3 regions of the Alteromonas sp. DY56-G5 genome follow, and region 3 is predicted to be linked to each of the others. Evidence: predicted binding sites of a transcription regulator. Region 3 holds the regulator's gene; each other region holds the start of a gene.
What was found. The regulator LexA, encoded in region 3, represses DNA repair genes until DNA is damaged. The targets are predictions, from matches to a motif close to TACTGTATNNNNATACAGTA.
Positions count from the first base shown of each region.

Region 1 (5,563 bases), on a different contig from region 3:
ACTCGCAAGAAGTCATTTGCACCACTTTTAATAAAGTGCGCAGACATTAACATGCCTTTGCCTCCAGCAACGCCCATAATTGCCAGCTGCTCTTTCGAAAAGGCTTTTCTTAAACTGGCGACAAAGTGCGTGCCTGTCATATCAGGCAACGTGTTGTCAGTGATAACAAGACGTACGTTTTTGTGTTCAGACAAGCATTGCATAGCGTCTGTAGCCGTTAGGCATTCAAACGCAATAAAATTATGGCGCTGAAGTAATGAAACGGTTTTTGAGCGCAACACCCGATTAGTGCTTACCACGACGACACCAGTAGACTTGTTTTTTTCTAATCGGCTAATAAGACGATTGAGGTAGTCGTAGTTCTGCGAATTTTCTTTGGGAATGTAATCGACAACGTCACGTTCTAGGACTTTATCGCGAATAGCGCTATCTAAACTTTCTGTTGTAGCAATGGTGGGAATGAAAGACTCAACAGTAAAGTCGATGGCTTCGCCTTTTGGTGCATCGGGAAGCGAGTATGCAACAATAGCACACAGAAAGGTTTCCGGCATATTTTGCGAAAACCGTGCTTTGCCTTCTGTCAGCGACGTTGCGCCAACGGGGGTAAGACCAGCCCGGCGTACTAATTTCGCTATAAGTTCAAGGTTGCCTTCACCATTTTCGATGATCAGCACGTGTTGCTGCATACATTTCAACTTAGGTTTAGGCTACCTTGCCTATTAATAATGTTACGCTTTCTCCAGCTTTGCGTAAGCAAGTACCAGCCATTTGCTGCCAAATTCGTCGAAGTTTACTTGAACTCGACCGTGCTCACCACTCCCTTCGTAGTTAAGTACGATCCCTTCGCCAAATTTACGGTGTACAACTCGCTCACCTAAACTAAAGCCCGTTTCTTCAAAACTGGCGTGCGACGTCGCTTGGCTAAAGCGGTTGTGCACGGGCCGCGAAATAGTCGATTTCAGTCTAACCTCTTCAACGCAGTCTGCTGGCATTTCGCGAATAAATCGAGAAGCAGTATGATACTTATCTTGGCCATAGAGTCGACGACTTTCTGCATAAGTAATATACAACTTTTGCATTGCTCTGGTCATACCAACATAGCAAAGTCTGCGTTCCTCTTCCATTCGACCTGGCTCGTCGTTAGTCATTTGGCTAGGGAACATGCCTTCTTCTACACCTGCTAAGAATACCAGTGGAAATTCAAGGCCTTTAGCGGTGTGAATGGTCATCATTTGCACGGCATCCTGGTCTTTATCCGCCTGGGTTTCACCTGCTTCCAGCGACGCATGAGCTAGAAAGGCTGCCAGAGGCGACATTTCTTCGGCTTCTTCAGGCACGATAAAAGTTTTACATGCAGTAACCAATTCTTCTAAGTTTTCTAGACGTGCTTGGGCCTTTTCTCCGCGCTCTGCTTGGTACATGGCGTACAGACCAGACTGGCGAATAGCCTTATCGGCTTGTTGGTCAAGGGGCTCATCTAACGTGGATTGCTCTAGCTCAGTAATTAGCAACACGAAGCTTTGCATAGCATTTAGCGCGCGGCCTTTAAAGCCACCTTCATTAATGAGCAACTGACACGCCTGCCACATTGAACAGTTGTGCATTCGCGCGGTGTCGCGCACTTGCGATAAGGTTTTCTCACCAATACCGCGACTTGGGGTGTTTACTACACGCTCGAAAGCTGCATCGTCGTGCGGGTGGCTCACCATACGCATATAGCCAAGGGCGTCTTTAATCTCTTGGCGTTCGAAGAAGCGCAGACCGCCGTATATGCGATACGCCAGCCCTTCGTGCAGCAAGGCTTCTTCCAGTACTCGAGACTGGGCGTTGTTTCGATAAAGAATAGCGGTATCAGTAAGGGCGTTGCCTTGATTAAGCCAATCTTTGATTTTCGAAACAATAAAGCGCGCTTCATCTAGCTCGTTGAAACCCGCATATACAGAAATCAGCTCGCCTTGCGCGTCTTCCGTCCAAAGTTCTTTCCCTAAACGGCCCGTATTGTTGTCGATAACCGTGTTCGCCGCTTTAAGAATGTTTCCTGTAGAGCGGTAATTCTGCTCAAGGCGAATAGTAGTAGGCTCGTTGAAGTCTTTCAGGAAGTGCTGAATATTATCTACGTTCGCGCCGCGCCAGCCGTAAATAGACTGATCGTCGTCGCCAACAATCATAATGTTATTATTACCACCACTACACAGCATACGAAGCCATGCGTATTGGATATTGTTGGTATCTTGGAATTCGTCTACTAACACTGCACGGAAACGACGTTGATAGTGGGCTAATACTTCTGGGTTTTTAGCCCATAATTCATGTGCGCGTAGCAACAGTTCAGCAAAATCTACCAAGCCTGAACGGTCACAAGCGTCTTGATATGCCGCATAGACTTCGCGCATGGTCTTTTGAATATGATCGCCGTGGGTTTCAATGTGCTGAGGGCGCAAGCCTTCGTCTTTGTTGCCATTTATGTACCACTGAATTTGACGAGGCGCCCAATGCTTTTCGTCTAGGTTCATGGCCTTCAGAATGCGGCGAATAAGTCGATACTGATCATCCGAATCAATTATCTGAAAATTCTCAGGCAAGTTGGCTTCTGCATGATGCGCGCGTAACAGGCGGTGTGCAAGCCCGTGGAAGGTACCAATCCACATATTGTGCAGGCTGCGACCCATCAACGACTCTATTCGGCCGCGCATTTCTTTGGCTGCTTTATTGGTAAAGGTCACTGCCAAAATAGAAAAAGGGGCGATGTTTTCGACTTCCATTAACCACGCAATGCGATGCACTAATACGCGGGTTTTACCACTGCCCGCGCCAGCCAAAACTAGGGCGTTAGATAGTGGGGCTGCTACTGCTTCACGCTGTTTGTCGTTTAGCTCGTCTAGCAGTCGAAATACATCCATAGTGTGGTACCTGTTAGTTGATAGTGTTATACATTCAGCAGCGCGCTATTATGCCACCTGCCTGTTAATTTATACAGTCCAGTTTTTCCCAGTGAAGATAAATTTCAACGGCATTATACGCTCGTGTGCAATCATGATTTTAAGTATTATTTAATGAAAGATACGAGCGCTCTGAACGTTCTATTAAATTAATGGAAGCACTCAGTTAGACGCAGCGAGAGAGCAGAGTGCTTTAACGATGTGTACATGTACGATACGGTTATTAGCTATAACGAATTAATTCGATAAATTGATCGAATTATGCGCTTGGTCGGTATCACATCGGTATTGCATCACATCAAACTCAGGTAAACTTTTACGCGTTCCCTTTTGTCAGCATAGATATGCCCAGCAAGGAACAAGTTTAGATCGCTTACCCAATTTTCTGATAGAACACAGCATTTTTATATAACGGGACATGCTCATGACCGCACTTACAACGCCCATCGATTTTTGGTCTACGCTAAAACAAGAAGCGCAAGTTGTTGCTGAAAAAGAGCCTTTGCTGTCTAGCTATGTGCATGCCAGTGTTCTTGCACATCACAACTTTGAATCGTCGCTTAGTTTTATTCTGTCGAACAAAATGGCAGACGACGTCATGCCTGCGCTCGCCATTCGCGAAGTTTTCGATGAAGCTTACTTACTTGAGCCAGGCATCAGCGAAGCGGCTATTGCTGACATTCTAGCGATTAAGGCGCGGGATGCGGCGGTCAACGATTACCTTACTCCCTTACTTCACTTTAAAGGTTTTCATGCTGTGCAAGTACACCGCATGGCGCATTACCTTTGGGTTCATGGGCGTCATCAGCTTGCTTTATTCTTACAAAGCCGCAACTCGGCAAGCTTTGGTGTAGATATCCACCCTGCTGCGCGTATAGGTAAAGGCGTCATGTTTGACCATGCAACTGGCATTGTAGTGGGCGAAACTGCAGTGGTTGAAGACAACGTATCTATTTTGCAGAGCGTTACATTAGGTGGTACCGGTAACGAGTCGGGCGACCGCCACCCTAAAATTCGCCAAGGCGTGTTAATTGGCGCTGGCGCCAAGATCCTTGGAAATATTGAGATAGGTGAAGGCTCAAAAGTAGGCGCTGGTAGCGTTGTACTCAATAGTGTTCCAGCTCACGTTACTGTGGTGGGTGTTCCAGCTAAAGTGGTTGGGAGACCGGTTTGTCAAAGCCCATGTGAATCCATGCGCCAAAACGTACTAGAAGATAACTCCCACGTATAAAATTGGGGTCAGAGTACATTTCTGCTTTCGTAATAATGGGGTCAGAGTACATTTTTGTCTTCAGCGTATTTGAGCGATTAAATGTACTCTGACCCCATTATTTGAGGGTTATTGTGTTGCCGCCTTTTTCTTTTGATGCGTAGAGTGCCCGATCGGCGCGCTGAATGAGCGTCTCGAGTGTATCGCTTTGCTGCATAAGAGTGACGCCGAAGCTCGATGACAATGACACTTCTGAAATAACGATTGCGTTTATACCTTCACGTACCTTTTCCACCAAATTAAGGGCGTTTTGCTCGCTGATATTAGGCAGAAGCAGTACAAATTCGTCGCCGCCGAAACGGGCAAAAACATCAGCTTTACGCACAATATCCTTCGTCACCTGACTTAATCGGCGCAATGCGTTGTCGCCGTCTACATGGCCTAATTCGTCGTTAATACGTTTAAACTTATCTAAATCAAACATAACGAAATAAAGCGAGCTTCCAGATTCACGGCTCTGAGCCATTTCTAGTGCGCTGCGCTGGGCCAAATACTCCCGCGTATAAGCTTGGGTTAAGGTATCCACAAAAACACGGTCTTTGAGCAGAGCATTGTCTGCTTGTAACTGAGGAATGGCTATACCAAACAACGCGTTGGCTGCAATAACGTTGAGTGCAAACTGATACACTTTGACGTAATCCATTAAGGCGAATATATGCACCAGCAAAACAATGCATAGGCTGCTTATTGCAAGGCTTATAACATTGCGCTTTGTACTTTCAGTACACGCTATCCACATGTGGGTAATGGCGAGAAAAAAGATAGCAAATGCACTGTCACGAGACTGGGTAAGTTTTGCCAATAACATGACGAATAGTATGAGGGCCAAATTGATTGCCACTTTTTTAAAGTAGCTGTGTAAATCGGATGAAGCGCAGTTAGAAAATGCCAAGAGGTCTATTTTAGAAGCCGCACTTATTTTTACTAACAAGCCAGCAAAAAGAGGTGCAAGCACAACAACACCAGCCATATCCCCTATCCAAAAGGGCAGCATCGCATCTTTAATATCCGCCGCTGACATCTGATTAGTGAGAACAAGTGAACCAATGACTAGTTGCGTAGCAACTAACGACGAAATACAGCCGATGATTAAGAACGAGACGATTAATTGGGGTGTGGTGACGTCGGGCTTTCTCAATAGATGGCCGAGAACACTGGCTCCTGCATAGTAAGGGAGCATATGTGCAACGCCGAATAACACGCCGCCCCACATCATTTCTACGTTACTTAACGGCAGCAAGTAGTTATGACCATTCCAGACGGTAATCGCAATGGCGGCCACCATAATAGGCACTACCGCGCGCCAACCTAAAACTAAGAAGCATGCAAGGGTGTAGCCTGCCGCAGGAAACCA
Region 1 covers NZ_JANHZQ010000005.1:75,120-80,682, forward strand. Annotated here, with positions in the region: gene NO989_RS03725 (diguanylate cyclase) at 1-686, opposite strand, end outside; gene uvrD (DNA helicase II) at 729-2,900, opposite strand; gene cysE (serine O-acetyltransferase) at 3,364-4,170, shown strand; gene NO989_RS03740 (diguanylate cyclase) at 4,268-5,563, opposite strand, start outside.
Region 1: the regulator LexA is predicted to act here: its motif matches at 2,960-2,979, upstream of uvrD (DNA helicase II).

Region 2 (5,563 bases), on a different contig from region 3:
CCCTTTAGATACTAAGCTAACGCGCATTTTGTTCAGTACACCAGTCTAAAATAACACGAGGACAATTACGTATTTGACGAAATACCCACCAGCTCATCGTCTTTTTCAAACGCTAGCTTTAACAACTCGGCAGCGGCTTTGGCATCGCTCAGCGCACGGTGATGCTGCTCCATATCGATGTGAAAGTGCCGGGTCAGGTTTGCCAAGGAGTAGGATGGTAGCCCCGGATAAGTGCGGCGCATTTCGCGCACGGTGCACATTTTCGGTCGCCTAAAAGTTTGCTCTAATCTTGCGAACTCTTGCTTAATGAACCCATAGTCGAAATTCACGTTATGCGCGACAAACACAGCATCTTCGGTGAAGCTGGCCACGTGTTCCGCGACTTCGGCAAAAATGGGGGCATTTGCCACCATGTCATCCGAAATTCCGGTAAGACGGGTAATATTGCTTGGAATACGGCGCTGCGGGTTTAATAGGGTTTGAAACCTGTCTACCTCTTTCCCACCAACAAGTTTTACCATACCTATTTCGGTAATCCGGTTGTAGCTGCTGTTTCCTCCCGTGGTCTCTATATCTACCACAACATAAGGCTGTGCTGGGTCGCGTATCCATTTCACTGTTGTTACCGCAACGTCAAATCCAGCTTGCTGCAAACGTTGAATTGAAACCAGCTGATTTCGGCGAAGCTGATCGCCAGGCGCTTTGATTTCTTCAAAGCGAAGTGCGCCGTCAAATACCATGATATCGGGGAAGCCATCTCGGAGGCTCTCAAAGTCTTTGCACATCATGCGAAGTAAAGCATAAATAGAATCTAGCGAACCATGCTGAATTAGCGCTTCTATAGGCGTAAGCAAATGACTAGACCACATAAACAGGCTATTCACTTTGCCATAGTGCATCGTGGCCATTTTGTGAATATGAAAACGCAGTTTTTCTTTGCTATCAAGCGCCTGTAACAACGCTTCAATACTGTGTTCAAACTTAGCGTAAAAGTTATTCTGTTTAAGCGATAACGGCCTGCGATCAAACTCCGTAACCAGCGTGTCTTCTTCGTAAAGTTGCCTCCAAAAGGTAAGGCCGAACAAACTGCGCCACAATCGGTTTTCCGTGCGCCAGCCTTCAATGCCGTGCCTTGCATAATGCGCCAGCACACCACGCTCAACCTGTTGGTTTTGGCTTACGTCAATATCCAGTGTACGGCTAGCATTGCGAAGCATGTCGGTAACCGTGCTGGTGCGTTTTTTGTGGTATTTACGGGCATAGAAATCTTCTGCAAATGCTAACAGCGTATCCGATTGCGGATTATCAATTATCTCTTCAAGGGTCTGTTTAACACTATTTTCATTTCCGTCCTTGTAGCTCTCTCTTAACCACTTTTCTTTTGCCTTATCGCTTTGCGCCGCTTTCAATACTTCTAGCCCTTTCGCTCTATCAAACATCAGCACTTTTAGACCTAGTGCATAGAGAAACTGGTCGCGATAAAAACATGCCGACACACCTTCTGTAATGGGCAGTTCACCTTCGGCAATGGCAAGCAACATATCATCGTTATAAAAAGCTAACTGGCTGTAATGGTTGGCGTAAAACCATGACGCTTGGGCGTCGCTTTTAGTTTCAAAACGCGCCGTATCCGTTACGGAATCAGAACGGGTTCTCATTACGCCTAAATCGCGCATAGAAAACTGATTTAGGCGGCTTTTGGTGTTACCAAAATAGATAAACAGCAAATAGCGAAGTGCATCGTCGAACAAGCACACTAAGTAGTTATCTAGCGAAAAACGCTCTGGCCAGCCTCTAGCTTCGATATGTTCATTAAGCAACGTCACGAGTTTAGGCTTGGTGAGAGATGCGAGCCCCTGAATACTGCCGTATTCAGCAAGTAGCTCAAGCAGAGCATCTTTGGTCAAGACACCAGCGATGTCATTAAGCGAAGCGTGGGTAAGGTCACCAAACCAGCCGTTGTCGGTAAGCCAATCTATTTGCTCTTGTGGCACAGCGATTTCGCTATAATTGAACTGCGTCCTGTCAATCACTGCATACTTGCGATTTGCAGCGCGCACAACAATACACTGTTTGTCATCGTCTAACGCTTTAAAACGCCTAACAAAGTCAGTGGCTTCGTCACTTAGAAGCGCCCTGCTAGCACTCTCAAAGAACCCAAGGAACTCGTGAAAGTGTGTAAGGTAATAACGTGGCGGTAAATCTTTTCGCATGAGGTATCTTTGGCTATGAAAACACCAATAGTGTATATTTATACAGCCACGCGAATCAAATTAAATCCTCCGCGATTGGGTATCACATCTGCTGCCAATAGTGCACAGCGTGTACTTTTACACGCGTACGCGCTGTTTAGACACCCAATGAAAGAACGAAGAAAGCTGCGCATCTGCCAATAAACGCTGCAAATTGAAGTAGTGTTTGGCCAACGTCATCTCATCATAAAATCGATGTATACCGCTGTGACATTGTCTGCAAATGTAAATGCCGTCCTGAAGCTCCGCTTTGCTAAAGTGCTTTTTAAAATAGGTACGCCTGTGCATTTTTCGCGGAATAAGATGATGGTAAGTAAGGCGAGTTTCTCTATTACAGCACGGGCATTGACCAACTTTATTTGCCACAAGGTCACCTTTTTCGTCTATCACATCTATTATTTGTGGACCCAGTTTTCTGATTACTCATAAGCGTCAAATGGCAGTCTTGTCCTTTTCTCTTAAAATCAGATACAAGGGGCGTGTCTAAAAGAAAATCCAGTCGTCTTTGCATTACGTAACAAATAGCATTAGTGATTACAAAGGCATTTAAATATGAGTTTAACTCGTTCCATGGGCTTTTCCTGTCCTTACTGCATGGCTCCAAATGATGTTGAAATAGATGAAATTAACGATGTTGGCCAAGTACAGGTGCTCGACTGCCAAGTGTGTTGTCAGCCCATTGAGCTTACTGCTTATCAGCACGGTGATGACATTCAGATAGAGGCAGAAAGAGAGAATGACTAAGCAGTTTACCCGCGGTGATATAGACGCCCTTGCACAGCGCTACCGCGCAAACCTAATTAATAGTTTGTCTGGTTTTAAATCGGCGACTTTGGTGGGTACAACAAACGGCGTTACAAACAATTTGGCTATAGTGAGCTCTATTGTTCATGTCGGTGCAAACCCGCCTCTCATTGGCATGATCATGCGTCCACATACCGTCACGCGAGATACGTTGAGCAATATAAAACAGCAGGGCTTTTATACGCTAAATCACGTGGCTGTTGACTGGGTCGACAAAGCCCACCAAACATCAGCCCGCTATGCGCCAGATGAAAGTGAATTTGAAGCCGTTGGGTTAACCGCGCAGATCAGTGAGTCCTTCAGTGCGCCGTATGTCAAAGAAAGTGAAATTAAAATGGGCTTAAAAGTAGCACAGCATTTTACTTTGCTTAATGAAACCGAAATGGTTATCGGCGAAATCCAGGAGCTCTACGTTCCTGAGCAAATAATAGATTCAGACGGCTATGCAGATATAGAGCAAGCGCAAACGGCCTGTATCTCAGGCCTAGACAGCTACCACAGCACACAACGAATTGCGCAATTTGCGTATGCAAAGCCCGATGTAAAGTTAACCGTGAAGTGAACTAATAAACTGTCCAACGGTCTTACATTCAATACTTAAGGTTGTAACTCTGAAGTTTATTTAATCTGGATCAAGCGAAAATGCGACATTTCGTTCGATCTTTTTTCAAAAAGAGATAGTATTTAAACATGAAACAAAACCTGCCTCTTTGGGCAGGTTTTTGCGTTTAAGGCACTGAATAAAAAAGAATCATTATCGTTTCTATCTCTTAAGGAGAATGTTATGAAATCTGTAAATCGCCGTGACTTTTTAAAGCTTTCTGGCTCGACAGTTATCGGTCTTACATTAGGTGGTGTAGCGTTACGTGCTCAGGCTCAAGAACAATTGAGCGCTGATGACCCTACTGCAAAAGCACTGAACTACACACCGTCGTCAACTGTTGAAGGTGCAAAATGCGCAAACTGCATGTATGTGCAGGGCGCCGATGGCGAACAACACCGCCCTTGTAACATTTTCCCTAATAAGCTTGTTAACGCTGATGGCTGGTGTAGCGCTTGGGTGAAAAAGCCTGGCTAACCAATCGAAAGAAAAGACGTTCAAAAGCCCTTGAGTTAAACCAAGGGCTTTTTTCGTTTCTGTTGAGGCGAAATACGATTATGTATCCTCATTTCCCGCTAGCGAACTACGTCAATTCCGTCTTCGATACCTTTTAGCGCTGGGTTGTCAAAACGTGTAGGCAGAAGGCCAGGCTTAATGAAGAAGCCGTGTTTTGCTTCAAAGACTCTACCTATTTTTAACACGCTTTCGTCTTGCCATTTTCCACCAATAAAGCTAATTCCCACAGGAAGATCTTTCACCTGTCCAGCGGGCACTGTGAGATGCGGATATCCTGCAATTGCGGCCAAATACCCGATACCGATAAAACCGACAGGCGAATGGTCACCATATACGCCGTCTATTAAAAAAGAAGGGCTGTTTGAGGGCGCAACTAGTACATCAACATTGTGCTTTGCTAACAACGTATCAATACCATTTTTGCCCGCCGTGTCTTGAATAAGGCGCAGTTCATTTTGATACTTTTCGCTGTCAATGGCTGCCGACGCGAGCGATTTTTCGAAAATGTCTTGATTGAATAACGCTAACTCGCGCTCTGTTTTGTTATTGAAATCGATAAGCTCAGACAAGTTCCTTGCAGGGAGCTCTGCCGGCGACCCCGACAAGTATTCGTTAATACTATGATGGAACTCGCTCAGCAGAACATTGTAAGAGTCGGCCCAAAATGAATCTGGCTGAGAGAAGTCACTGATGTCCACCAGCGTCGCGCCCGATGCTTTAAGCTGCTTTAACGCGTTTTCATAAACAGCCAGCACATGAGGGTTATCGCCTTGGCGGTACCTAACCACACCAATACGCTTGCCTTTTAAATCTGTAGCCAGCATTGAAGATGTTGGCATAGAAGGGCGGTGAGACTCAGCGTCTAGTGTCGCGTTATCGCTTGCATCAGGGCCCGCCATGATTGCCGTCATTAGCCAGGCGTCTTGAACGTTAGACGTCATTGGGCCTGCGGTGTCCTGACTGAAAGAAATAGGCACTATGTGAGTTCTGGAAAGCAAGCCCACGGTCGGTTTAAAGCCGACTACCCCGTTTATGGATGCCGGACAAATAATAGAGCCATTGGTTTCGGAGCCCACGGCAAGTGACGCAAGACGAAGTGACATGGCAGCGCCCGAGCCCGATGACGAGCCACAAGCACTTCTTGATAGCATATGTGGGTTTCGGGTAAGCCCGCCAACTGCACTCCAGCCGCTGATAGAGGATTCAGAGCGAAAGTTTGCCCATTCAGACAAATTGGTTTTACCCAAAATAATTGCCCCTGCCGCTTTCAGTTTTTCTACGATAGGCGCATCGCGACCAGTATCATTAGTAATAAGCGCCATTGAGCCCGCTGTGGTGGGCATCTCTTTACTTTCTATATTATCTTTTAGCAGCACGGGAATACCTGCCA
Region 2 covers NZ_JANHZQ010000032.1:38,720-44,282, reverse strand. Annotated here, with positions in the region: gene NO989_RS15235 (exonuclease domain-containing protein) at 66-2,213, opposite strand; gene NO989_RS15230 (hypothetical protein) at 2,331-2,618, opposite strand; gene NO989_RS15225 (CPXCG motif-containing cysteine-rich protein) at 2,805-2,996, shown strand; gene NO989_RS15220 (flavin reductase family protein) at 2,989-3,618, shown strand; gene NO989_RS15215 (high-potential iron-sulfur protein) at 3,841-4,134, shown strand; gene NO989_RS15210 (amidase) at 4,233-5,563, opposite strand, start outside.
Region 2: the regulator LexA is predicted to act here: its motif matches at 2,242-2,261, upstream of NO989_RS15235 (exonuclease domain-containing protein).

Region 3 (5,563 bases):
CAGCCTACTTTCGTTGAGATCGGCAATTCTCCTATGACGCTCACTGCATCGAATATGCCTGAAGTAGTAACTGCGGGCGGATACGTAGAGTTTACCGTATCGATGAGTGACCCAGACAGAGTTGACGATGACGTCGCGGGAGAGCTTATTTCAGCGCCTCCCGGTGCTTCGTTAAATGCGGAAGGTCTGATGACCTGGAATGTACCTGCGAATCAACTTTTCAACGCTCAAACTTATATGTTTAGTTTCGCTAGCTTAGACGGAACTGAATCCCAACAAACGCTCGAAATCACTTCTTATGCGGACAAGGCCCCGGCTTATGCTCGTACTACTGTGATGACACCAATTTATAATCACGGCTTTGCTATTGCTTCGACCAATGGTGCAAGTGAACTTATCACGGTAAATGCTCGCAACGTGGGCGCATTTTCGCTAGAAGGTAATACGCTTAAAAATACCTATGTGTATCCGTATAAACTGCCTACTAAAGGCGAAATTAGAAGCGTGCATACCCAAGATGTTGATGGTGACAATAATGATGAAATCTACCTTCTTACTCAACAGGGATTGTCTGTAATAAAAGACCGCGAAAGTAACGCAGAAGCGGTGTTTATTATTGAAGATAGTATTATTTCTGGCTTATTTTATGACATCAATGGTGACGGGGTTGATGAAGTTGCTTATTTATATGGGAGCGAATATTACAATGCGACTTCTATTGCCATTGTAGATGTTCGCACAGGTGAGCAGTTGCAACAGTACGATATTGACGGCGTCAATAACCTTGCTTTTGGTAACGTAGATGATGACGCATCGATAGAAATGGTAACGAACAATGGTTATGTATTTGATATCGAAAGCGGTGCCAACCAATGGCTATACGGTAGCGGGTTCAGCGACGCATTTGTTGTGCTGGGTGATATGAATAACGATGGTGTAGATGAAATCATCGGTGCCGATAGTTGGAATGATATCTCAATCTACTCTGCAGTATCGAAAAGCAGTTTGGCAACGGCGGAACATGGTGACATTTGTGATATCGCCTATAGTAAAGAAAGCCCAGCTACAGAAGGAATAGTGGTTGTCTCCGAGTGTCAGTGGGGACAAGTTAGAGGTTTTGCATTAGAAGCGGGACAAATCTCTGAGCAGTGGGCTCTTAACCACAACACTTACAGTGGCATGTCACTTCTCATTGACGATTTAGACAATGACAATGTGGACGACATTATTTGGACTGGTGAGAATCAAATTTTAGTAGCGCAACAAGATGCCAACGGTGAATATGCCTTGTCAGATATAAAAGGTGCGCCGCGCGCGAGTAGATATCATGCCGCGGGTTGGGCACCTTATGGCGATAATGATGAAAGAGCCGTCTTTGTTAGCGATACAAGTAGTTACGAATCATCTATTCAGATTTTATCGGTAGATAAAGAGGATAACTTTGCGATAAGTGCTGAGGTTGGCGAAGATGTCTATAACTATAGCAAACCGGTCGTTACAGACTACAACAATGACGGTGTGGGTGAGTTACTAATAGGGGCACTGGATTATAGTTCGTCGTTTAATGTCGTGAGACTTACAGATAACGCTATTCAGTGGACACTGAACAATAATCAGAATAGTGAAATTTCGTTTATTGAAGCCATTGACGTAAATAACGATAGTTACGCCGATGCAGTTATTATTGAGAACAATCGACTTAAAGCGTTTGATATCGAGAATCAGGTGCTTATCGACTCAATCATTAACGATTTTTCAATTAATGCGCTTGCTGCCTCTGAAAAAGACGGTGTGCATTATTTTGCTGTTGGGGGCTATAGTTCGCTCAAGCTCTATAAAATGCAGGATGGTGAATTTGTTGGATTGAATGAATTGGAAACCAATTGTGACCAATTGCTCACGGTAAATTTTGATAGTGATAGCGAACTTGAATTTGCGTGTTTAAATAGAAACTACAACACCATCAATGTTTATGACGTGGCGAGCGATGCATTAGAACTCAAAGACACTATAGCACCGTCATTCTACCCTCAGTATATAGCGGCTGTTCCAACGACGTCGTCTAATCAGTCGATTCTCGCTATCTACCAGCCTAACGAGAATGACTATTCGTACAATTATTATGACAGCATCGCATATCGCGTGGTTGAGGTTGATAATAAAGGCAATGTGGTGTGGCAAAGCCCTGGACTTGGGCTCGATAATGTTGAAGGCATGCGCACACGTCAAAATAGTGATGGGGAGCTGGAGTTACAAATTAGTAACCCGAACATGGCTCTTCTCGTAAAATAAGAGGAAAGCACTTGTCGTAGGCTATTGCAGATCGCAAAAGACGCGGCAAGTGCTTGTTATTTAGTTTTAGGTGTATATACTTACAGGAACTGTATGAACAGACAGGTCTTTTATGCGCCCACTCACAGCTCGACAAACCGAAGTTTTAGAACTTATTAAAACAACCATGTTAGAAACGGGAATGCCGCCTACTCGTGCGGAAATAGCCCGTCAGCTTGGCTTTCGTTCTGCTAATGCAGCAGAGGAACATTTGAAAGCATTGGCGCGTAAAGGCGTGATTGAAATTTTGCCTGGTACGTCTCGTGGCATTAAGCTCAATATCCCTCTTGATAACGACGCACAAGAAGAAGAAGGCCTACCGTTAATTGGGCGTGTTGCAGCTGGTGAGCCGATCTTGGCGCAAGAGCATGTTGAATCGCACTACAAAGTAGATCCTGCACTGTTTCAACCCCATGCCGACTTTTTGCTACGCGTCAACGGTATGAGCATGAAAGACATTGGTATTTTAGACGGTGACCTTCTCGCTGTTCATCGCACCACTGATGTACACAACGGTCAGGTGGTTGTGGCGCGTGTAGATGAAGACGTCACCGTAAAGCGTCTAGAGAAACGCGGGCGTGAAGTATTGCTTCATGCTGAGAATGATGAGTTTGCACCAATAAAAGTTGATTTGGCGACTGAACATTTTGCGATAGAAGGCATTGCGGTGGGTGTGATCAGAAACGCTGACTGGATGTAGTATTTTAGCTTGTTTGTATAAAAGCGGCGCGTTAGCCGCTTTTTTTATGTCTTTTGTTCCTGTTTTTTTCTTCAATCTGCCAACTTAGGTTTTATCCTGCCCAGCAAACCTGTTGGTTTTCTGCGCGCTTATTTTTATCATTACTCACGTTATTCTTTCTATGAATGCTTCAAGTATTTTCCATTTTTTATTTTGAATTTTGTTTGAAATCGACATTGAGTAATCGATTACTTATTGATTTCTTAACTAGTTAGTCGAGCACTTACTTTAACCCCGTGTTCAAAATGCCTGTTTGATTCCAAGGGCATCCCACAGCAATGGCTTTCTCTTTTTGCACGTGAAATTCCCCGCGACCATTTTAGTAAATGATTAAAAATTAACCACTTCGTTAAATTTTTAATAGAAAAGACTAGACGGCACGACATTATTGCGCAATTCTTATACAGAGATTAACAAAATAATAACAATGACTCTAAATTTGTTTTACAAGTTGAGGTTATGGGTCAATCGTTCGCAAACCATTTGGTAGGGCATCGCGCAAATTAATCAGCGTCTTTGACCACGCCATTACGGAGGTGCTGAGTGAAACAACTAACGACCGTTTTCGCAAAATGGTGTTCTAGTATACCAATTTTGCTTTTTTCCCCTTTGCTTTTTGCGCAAGAAGCAAGCGAAGAAGCCTCTTCGCTTAATTTGAGACGCGGTGCTACCGACATCAGTGGGCAGGTATACGACCTCCATATGTTGATGTTCTTCATTTGTGTAGGTATCGCGGTTGTAGTTTTTGGCGTGATGTTCGCTTCAATGTATCTACATAGAAAGTCCCGTGGTGCCAAGCCAGCTAATTTTCACGAAAACGTGAAGGTCGAAATTGCTTGGACCGTTATTCCTTTCCTTATTCTTATTTTCATGGCGGTACCCGCAGCGAATACTCTAATTGCTATGGAAGACACGTCTGAGCCTGACATGACGGTGTTAGTAACAGGCTCTCAATGGAAATGGCACTACAAGTACATGGATAGCGATGTAGAGTTTTATTCTTTACTCGCCACTCAGCGCGAGCAAATAGAAAACAAATTTCAGAAAACAGATAACTACCTGCTGGAAGTCGACCGTCCCTTGGTTATTCCTACTGGGAAAAAAGTACGCTTTCTTATTACTTCTGACGACGTTATCCACTCTTGGTGGGTTCCTGACTTTGCCGTGAAAAAAGATGCCAACCCCGGCTTTATTAACGAGTCTTGGGCCAAGGTGAATGAGCCGGGTATTTATCGCGGACAGTGCGCAGAGCTTTGTGGTAAAGACCACGGCTATATGCCGGTTGTGGTAATTGCTAAAGAACCCGCCGAGTTTGAAAAGTGGATGGGCGAACAAGAAGAGATTGTTCGTAAAGCAAAAGAAGAAGAGCAGCGTCTACTTTCTATGAATATGTCTATGGATGAACTGATGAAAGAGGGCGAGCGAGTATACAACGCAACGTGCGCTGCTTGCCATATGCCAAATGGTGAAGGTTTACCTGGCGTGTTCCCGGCATTAAAAGGCAGCAAGATGGCACTAGAAGATCAGCAAGGTCACATTGACATCGTGCTGCATGGAAAGTCAGGAACAGCCATGCAAGCGTTTGGAAAAATGCTAAGTCTTAAGGAAATTGCCGCCGTAGTCACTTACGAGCGAAATGCCTGGGGCAATAAAACTGGCGATATGGTTCAAGCCAAAGATGTCAACGCAGTGGCAAACGGAAACTAGGAGCAGACAATGAGCAAAGCAACTGAAGTTATTTCGCCAGATACCTCTGCGCCTCATGACGGTCACCTACATGATGACCATGAACACCACGATCATATTCCTAAAGGGATAACGCGTTGGTTGTTTACCACTAACCACAAAGACATAGGCACACTTTACCTGTGGTTTGCCTTTATTATGTTTTTAGTTGGTGGTGCGATGGCCATGGTGATCCGCGCTGAACTATTCCAACCCGGTCTACAAATTGTAGAGCCAAACTTCTTTAACCAAATGACTACGGTACACGGGCTTATCATGGTATTTGGTGCAGTAATGCCAGCCTTTACTGGGCTCGCAAACTGGCTTATTCCCATGATGATCGGCGCCCCTGACATGGCGTTACCGCGCATGAATAACTGGAGCTTCTGGATTTTACCAGGTGCCTTTCTCATTCTATTGAGCTCGCTCTTTATGGAAGGCGGCGGCCCTGCTTTTGGATGGACTTTCTACGCGCCCCTTTCAACGACTTACAGTGGCGATTCGACAGCGTTGTTTGTGTTCTCTGTTCACATCATGGGTATTTCATCCATTATGGGTGCGATTAACGTGATTGTGACCATCTTTAATATGCGTGCGCCAGGCATGACCTGGATGAAAATGCCGCTGTTTGTATGGACGTGGCTTATCACGGCATTCTTGCTGATTGCGGTAATGCCAGTGCTCGCCGGTGCGGTTACCATGGTGTTAACTGATAAGTTCTTTGGCACGAGCTTTTTTGATGCTGCTGGTGGCGGCGACCCGGTTATG
Region 3 covers NZ_JANHZQ010000007.1:43,899-49,461, reverse strand. Annotated here, with positions in the region: gene NO989_RS05270 (hypothetical protein) at 1-2,292, shown strand, start outside; gene lexA (transcriptional repressor LexA) at 2,405-3,031, shown strand; gene coxB (cytochrome c oxidase subunit II) at 3,614-4,777, shown strand; gene ctaD (cytochrome c oxidase subunit I) at 4,787-5,563, shown strand, end outside.